DNA from 3 places in the Pradoshia sp. Z3_51 genome. Region 3 is predicted to be linked to each of the others. Evidence: predicted binding sites of a transcription regulator. Region 3 holds the regulator's gene; each other region holds the start of a gene.
What was found. Region 3 encodes CtsR, which represses protease genes until heat stress. Its sites were predicted from a motif close to ATGGTCAATAAAGGTCAAACA; they were not measured.

Region 1 (2,274 bases), on a different contig from region 3:
AAGAAGGTAGATAAGTACCCGGCAAACGAGATAATGACTGATGCCGTTGCAGCCCAGTTAGCAGCCCAGTAACCCCAAGCAATACTATAACCAGCGATTTTCCCTTTCCTTGGTGAACTGAACATGGCTTGAGCATAGCTTTGCGGTCCCGTTTTTAATTCCGGCTTTCTGATAGCCAAATTTCCAAATACAAGAGCAACCATTAATACTCCAGCTCCTGTTAAGATCCAGGCCATTGATGCTCCAAACGGACTAGAAACACCAGCTAGGTTTGCCGGAAGCATAAATATTCCTCCACCAACCATGTTGCCGACAACAAACATGGTTAATATCCAAAATCCCCATTTTTTATTATTCATGATGAAAGACCCCTTCTGTTTTCAAAAATATGCGAAAAATATAATAAGATAAATTATTGCTAGTGGTACAAATCGTTATAATTCTATACCCGAATTATAATTTGATCATTCCGGTGGCTTATTGGTTGAGATTGTTAAGTATGAAATTCAACACAATAAACTCTCTTCAGAATGACTAATTATTAAATTGTGCTTTCATATTAACATCAAACTTTAATTTGGTAAAGTGATAAACAATTAGAGAACTAAAATATTGTGAGGTAGGGGAGTAGAGGGGGATATCTACATTATTTTTTTGATAAAACAAAAGAGCTGCCGAATATCTCGACAGCTCTTAATCAGTTTATTATTTTTTATTTTCTTCTACTACATTGCGGGTGATAATTTTATCAACTAATCCGTACTCTACCGCACGTTCAGCTGTCATGAAGTTATCACGTTCTGTATCGCGAGCAATTGTTTCATAAGATTGACCAGTACGTTCAGCCAAAATTTTGTTTAAGCGCTCACGCATAAAGAGAATGCGTTTAGCAGCGATTTCAATCTCAGTCGCTTGTCCTTGAGCTCCGCCAAGTGGTTGGTGAATCATCACTTCACTGTTTGGTAACACAAAACGCTTTCCTTTTTCGCCGGCAGCAAGAAGGAATGCACCCATTGAAGCAGCCATACCGATACAGATCGTAGAAACCTTTGGTTTAATATATTGCATTGTATCGTAGATTGCCATACCAGCTGTGATGCTTCCGCCTGGGCTATTGATGTAAAGATATATATCTTTCTCTGGGTTTTCAGTTTCAAGGAACAATAATTGGGCAACGATAGAGTTGGCAACATTGTCATCAATTGCACTTCCAAGCATGATAATCCGGTCTTTTAATAAACGGGAATAAATATCGTATGCGCGTTCCCCGCGATTTGTTTGTTCAATAACTGTAGGAATTAAATTCATTTATTTTCTCCTCCTTATATGTAAAAAAATAATACATTTGGCTTTGACTTTATCATACACTTTATGGTCAATAAAGGTCAAACAAAAGACGCTTACATTACTATATGTTTTTTATTAAGGACTGATGTCTAGTTTATCTGATTGGTCTGCGCTTAATTTGCAGCTGATTCTATGTATGGAAACAAAATAATCCCTGATATCCATCTTACCCAACATAAAGGCTTATAAACCTAAGGAATAGTTCTTGCAAAAAGACTTTCTCTTCCTTATAATATAATTTTGTAGGCTAACATTTTGCCCTCGTAGTTTAATGGATAGAACATAAGATTCCGGTTCTTACGATGGGGGTTCGATTCCCTCCGAGGGCGTATAATATTTTTTGGGAAATTTAACATTTTATGCTTTTATTGCCTCTGCGCTGTTTTATTGCGTAGAGGTGTTTTTATTTTCTGGGCATATACCATGCATATAACCATGGCTAACCTTTTGTGATGATTGTAAAGAGACACATTACTAAATAAGGAGATTGATTCTGAATGTCCCATGCAGGATATTAAAGAATTTCTATAAAACGCTAAAAGGCTAAAGTAACACTAGGGTTTGACTTATTATCATTATATCTGAGTTGAATAGGAATACTTTTTATGGTTCAGCTTTCCTCTTTTTAAAAGAGGTATTAATATCTTAAAAAGCATACCCCAGTTTATTATTAACTATTTAGATATTGTTTTATAAATATTCCTTATAATATAATTAATTGGATAGAAATGATACACCTGGAGGATAGTTGATGATACAAGGGAAGTTGGTTTCTAATAATTCAAAAAAGTTAATTATTATTTTCCAAAGTGCTGGTAGGATCTCAAAAGAAATGTTTGATAAGATATTAAAAAATCAAATTGATGAAAAAGAGATCATTGAAGCACACAGTAAATATAACTGGTATAAACTTAGCGAAAGAACGTA
Region 2 (2,274 bases), on a different contig from region 3:
TTCTCTTAATCCTTTTAGAATATCTAACGCTTCTGCAGTTGTAGGCTCATTAACCATTACTGGTTGGAAACGTCTTTCAAGTGCCCCATCTTTTTCAATTTGACGATACTCATTTAATGTTGTTGCACCTACTAATTGTAACTCTCCACGCGCAAGCGCTGGTTTCAGAATATTCCCTGCATCCATGGAGCCTTCTGCAGATCCGGCACCTACAAGCTGATGAATTTCGTCAATAAACAGAATCACATTTTTTCTTGTTTGCAATTCTTGAATAAGCTGCTTCATCCGTTCCTCAAATTGCCCACGAATACCAGTATTGGATACTAAGGAAGCAACATCAAGCAGATATACTTCTTTATCCTTTAGTTTTAAGGGAACATTCCCTTCCGCAATTTTAAGCGCAAGTCCTTCAGCAATCGCTGTTTTACCAACCCCTGGTTCACCGATCAGGACTGGATTATTTTTCGTACGTCTGTTCAATATCTCAATTACACGTTTAACCTCTTCTTCACGTCCAATCACTGGATCAATGAGTCCTGCTTTTGCATTATAAGTTAAGTTACGACCGTATTGATCAAGTAATCCTCCACCATTAGGCGGCTGTGTTTGTGTTCTGACCTGTTTATGCTGGTTGTGATTTGTCTGGTCCATTGAGCCAGACATATCTGACATAAATGAATCTCCGTTACCCTGGTTGAAAAATGATTCTAATGTAAATGGCTTAAATGGATGTAAATTCATTCCTCCCATTTGAGCTCCTAATTTATTGCGTTCCTCTTTATAGCATGAAGAACACAAATGATGATTTTCCTGATGTCCATTCACCCTTAATTGCATCTGTACAGTTGCTTGGTTTTGTTGGCATTTTTCGCAAACCATAGATGTATCCTCCTTATAATTCTAAATTTATTTTATCGTTTTACAGTTACTAAACTCATTTGAAAATTGGTCAATTTGACTTTGACTATCTTTGACCTTAATTACATTATACTCTGACCTTTTTTGACTTTCAACTATTTTATACCCCTTTGTTTATTTTTTAATCATAAAAAAAGGAAGCGCCTGATACAGCGCTTCTTAGATAAACAAATAATTAATTAGTCACGGCTTCCTTTATATCATCATATCGCAAAGTTGCCTGTGCAGCTGCCAGCCTTGCCAATGGAACACGATAAGGCGAACAGCTTACATAGTCTAAACCGGCTTTATAACAGAAGTCGATTGATATTTTTTCTCCGCCATGCTCCCCGCATATGCCAGTTTTTAATTCAGGTTTTGTTTGTCTGCCCAATTTCACTCCCATTTCGACCAGCTTACCTACACCATCTTGGTCTAACACTGCAAAAGGGTTTTCAGGCAGGACTTTTTCTTCTATATATGTTTGTAAAAACTTCCCTTCCGCATCATCACGGCTGTATCCAAAAGTTGTTTGGGTTAAATCGTTAGTACCGAATGAGAAGAAGTCTGCCTCTTTGGCAATTTGATCAGCAGTAAGTGCTGCCCTTGGGATTTCAATCATAGTACCAATCGTGTACTGGAACTTTTTGTCCGTTTCTGCCTCTACCTGAATCGCTGTATCCATCACCAATTGTCGCATTTGTTTCAATTCATTCACATGTCCAACAAGCGGAATCATGATCTCAGGCTGAACCGGAATACCGCGCTCCATTAAGTTAGCAATCGCATAGAAAATAGCTTTTGCCTGCATGCCGTATATTTCTGGATGAATCATGCCTAATCGGCAACCGCGATGTCCAAGCATAGGATTAAATTCATCCAATTGACGAACCTTTTTTAACAGTTGCTCTTTTTTCATTAATTCCTTTGAATCAGGATCAGTAATTTGAAGCTTCGTCACTTCGATGATTAATTCTTCTTTATCAGGTAAGAATTCATGTAATGGTGGATCTAATAAGCGAATAGTAACCGGATTTCCCTGCATGGCTTCAAAAATGCCTTCAAAATCCTCTTGCTGCATTGGCAATAAATATTCTAATGCTTTATTTCTTTCCGCAATGGTCTCAGAAAGAATCATTTGTTGGACAAACGGTACACGTTTTGCATCCATGAACATATGCTCTGTTCGACATAGTCCGATTCCGCCAGCCCCAAATTCGAGAGCCTTTCTTGCATCCTCTGGATTGTCGGCATTTGCACGTACCCCTAGTTTTCTAGTTTCATCCGCCCATGATAATAAAGTTAAAAATTCATCCGATAATTCTGGATCAATCATTGGAATCTCTCCAAGCATGATTTCACCTGTAGATCCATCTA
Region 3 (2,274 bases):
CAATCCTAATTGATTAATAGCAGATACCACTCTGTCTATCTGTCTTGTTAACACAATGCCCGGTAAATGAACCATGACAGATGCTCTTAATCCAGTTCCAACATTCGTTGGACAACTTGTTAGGTATCCAATCTTTTCGTCAAATGCATAGTCCAATTCACTCTCTACCCAATCATCAATTCTGCTTGCTACTTCGAGAGCTTCAGAAATTTGCAGTCCAGGATATAGACATTGAATTCGGATATGATCTTCTTCATTAACCATTATGCTGACTTCTTCATTTTCTGAAATAAGGCAGGCACCTACATCTTTATGTTTTGCCAACAGAGGGCTTATTAAATGTTTTTCTACCAGTACTTGCTTATCTAATGGATTTAGATCTATCATTTTTACCATTTCCAAATGTCCTAATCCTGAAAGATACTGACCGCCAATACGATCTTCAACTTTTTTTAGTAATCTTTTGGCTTCTTCCTGTGAAAAAACGATCGGAAAGGCGACATTTTTTACGTTTCTGGCCAATCGGACTCTTGAGCTCAATACAATATCCGATTCCGGCCCTTCCTGGTTCATCCATGAGCTGATGGCATTCTCCATAAAGTGTTCAATTGTCATTTTTGTTCGCCCCCTTCTTGAGAGGCTTCAATTTCCTTCTCTAATGAACGAATCTGATCCCTGACTTCTGCTGCCTTCTCAAATTCCTCTGCCTCAACATAATCATTGATTTGAGCCTTTAAATCATTTATTTGCTTTCTTATATGTAAAGTTCCGCCAGCACGTTTAGGAATTTTTCCGTTATGATGAACATTCCCTCCATGCAATTTTCTTAATATGGATTCCAAATATGGATTGAATGTCTTATAGCAATCCGAACATCCAAACCGACCGATATTAACAAATTCACGGTATGTTAATCCACAATGGGGACATATCAGTTGATCTTCATTACTAAAGGGCGATTTAGAGTTGGCTGATTTCATACCTAATCCCATATTTAATAAACCTGCTAACAGATTATTGAATGAAAAAAAATCGCCTTTTTCTTCAGCACAATATTCACAAAGGTTTACTTCCGTTTGTTTGCCGTTAACGATTTTTGTAACCTTCATCGTAGCGGGTCTTTCGTTACATTCCTGACAAAGCATTGTTTTCACCCTCTCCGTAGCAACTCATTTATACCTTAATGTCATAAACATCGCTTTTAAGATTCGCGCGCGCAATTCATCTCGTTCAGGTAAATCATAATGGAGTACAGAACGGTCCATTACACTCAACATGATTTTTGCTTCCCGTGAAGATATAACTTCTTCCTCAACTAATCTGCCAATTAAATCTTCAGAATTACTTTGAGAGATACGCTGTCCAACCAAATTACTGATTTGTTCAATTAAATGTGCTCTGTCATGGGACTGTACCCGCATTATACGAATATAACCCCCACCACCCCGTTTACTTTCTACCAGATAACCTCTTTCGATTGTAAAACGAGTATTGATCACATAATTAATTTGAGAGGGAACGCATTGGAACTTATCAGCAATTTCGCTTCTTTTTATCTCTACCAATTCTTTCTCGCTTATATCGAGAACGCTCTTCAAATAATTTTCAATAATATCGGATATATTTTTCATATAGGCTCCCCCTCTCACTGTTTTGACTTTGACTATATTTGACTATAATTATACAAAAGCATCCTCAATTTGGCAATCATTATACTTTACTCTAACTTATTATATGTATACTGCACAATTAACCTTTTTATAAAAAACCAATACTTCAATTCTACCCAAATTTCCTTTTTTAAAACCCTGAAACCTTCCTGTAAAAAGGATCTTTTTTCCCTAAAATACAAAAAAACCAGTTCAATTTGAACTGGTTTTGGCTGCCCGGCAACGTCCTACTCTCACAGGGACTCGCGTCCCAACTACCATCGGCGCTGAAGAGCTTAACTTCCGTGTTCGGAATGGAAACGGGTGTGGCCTCTTCGCCATCATTACCGGACTATGGTGGAGCCTAGCGGGATCGAACCGCTGACCTCCTGCGTGCAAAGCAGGCGCTCTCCCAGCTGAGCTAAGGCCCCAAATTTTTAAAATGGTCGGGAAGACAGGATTCGAACCTGCGACCCCTTGGTCCCAAACCAAGTGCTCTACCAAGCTGAGCTACTTCCCGATATAATGGCGCGCCCGAGAGGAGTCGAACCCCTAACCTTTTGATCCGTAGTCAAACGCTCTATCCAATTGAGCTACGGGCGCATATAGAGTGCCGAGGGCCGGT

Region 1: the regulator CtsR is predicted to act here: its motif matches at 1,372-1,392, upstream of clpP (ATP-dependent Clp endopeptidase proteolytic subunit ClpP).
Region 2: the regulator CtsR is predicted to act here: its motif matches at 990-1,010, upstream of AC4BHA_RS01235 (ATP-dependent Clp protease ATP-binding subunit).

Annotation. Positions count from the first base shown of each region.
Region 1 is NZ_JBZAJC010000004.1:409,571-411,844, forward strand. Features, by position in the region: gene AC4BHA_RS11255 (amino acid permease) at 1-359, opposite strand, end outside; gene clpP (ATP-dependent Clp endopeptidase proteolytic subunit ClpP) at 706-1,308, opposite strand; tRNA gene AC4BHA_RS11265 (tRNA-Arg) at 1,605-1,676, shown strand; gene AC4BHA_RS11270 (alpha/beta hydrolase family protein) at 2,099-2,274, shown strand, end outside.
Region 2 is NZ_JBZAJC010000001.1:272,461-274,734, forward strand. Features, by position in the region: gene AC4BHA_RS01235 (ATP-dependent Clp protease ATP-binding subunit) at 1-879, opposite strand, end outside; gene ppdK (pyruvate, phosphate dikinase) at 1,094-2,274, opposite strand, start outside.
Region 3 is NZ_JBZAJC010000016.1:59,117-61,390, forward strand. Features, by position in the region: gene mcsB (protein-arginine kinase McsB) at 1-615, opposite strand, end outside; gene mcsA (protein-arginine kinase activator protein McsA) at 612-1,145, opposite strand; gene AC4BHA_RS18180 (CtsR family transcriptional regulator) at 1,170-1,631, opposite strand; rRNA gene rrf (5S ribosomal RNA) at 1,885-2,001, opposite strand; tRNA gene AC4BHA_RS18190 (tRNA-Ala) at 2,005-2,080, opposite strand; tRNA gene AC4BHA_RS18195 (tRNA-Pro) at 2,093-2,169, opposite strand; tRNA gene AC4BHA_RS18200 (tRNA-Arg) at 2,176-2,252, opposite strand; tRNA gene AC4BHA_RS18205 (tRNA-Leu) at 2,261-2,274, opposite strand, start outside.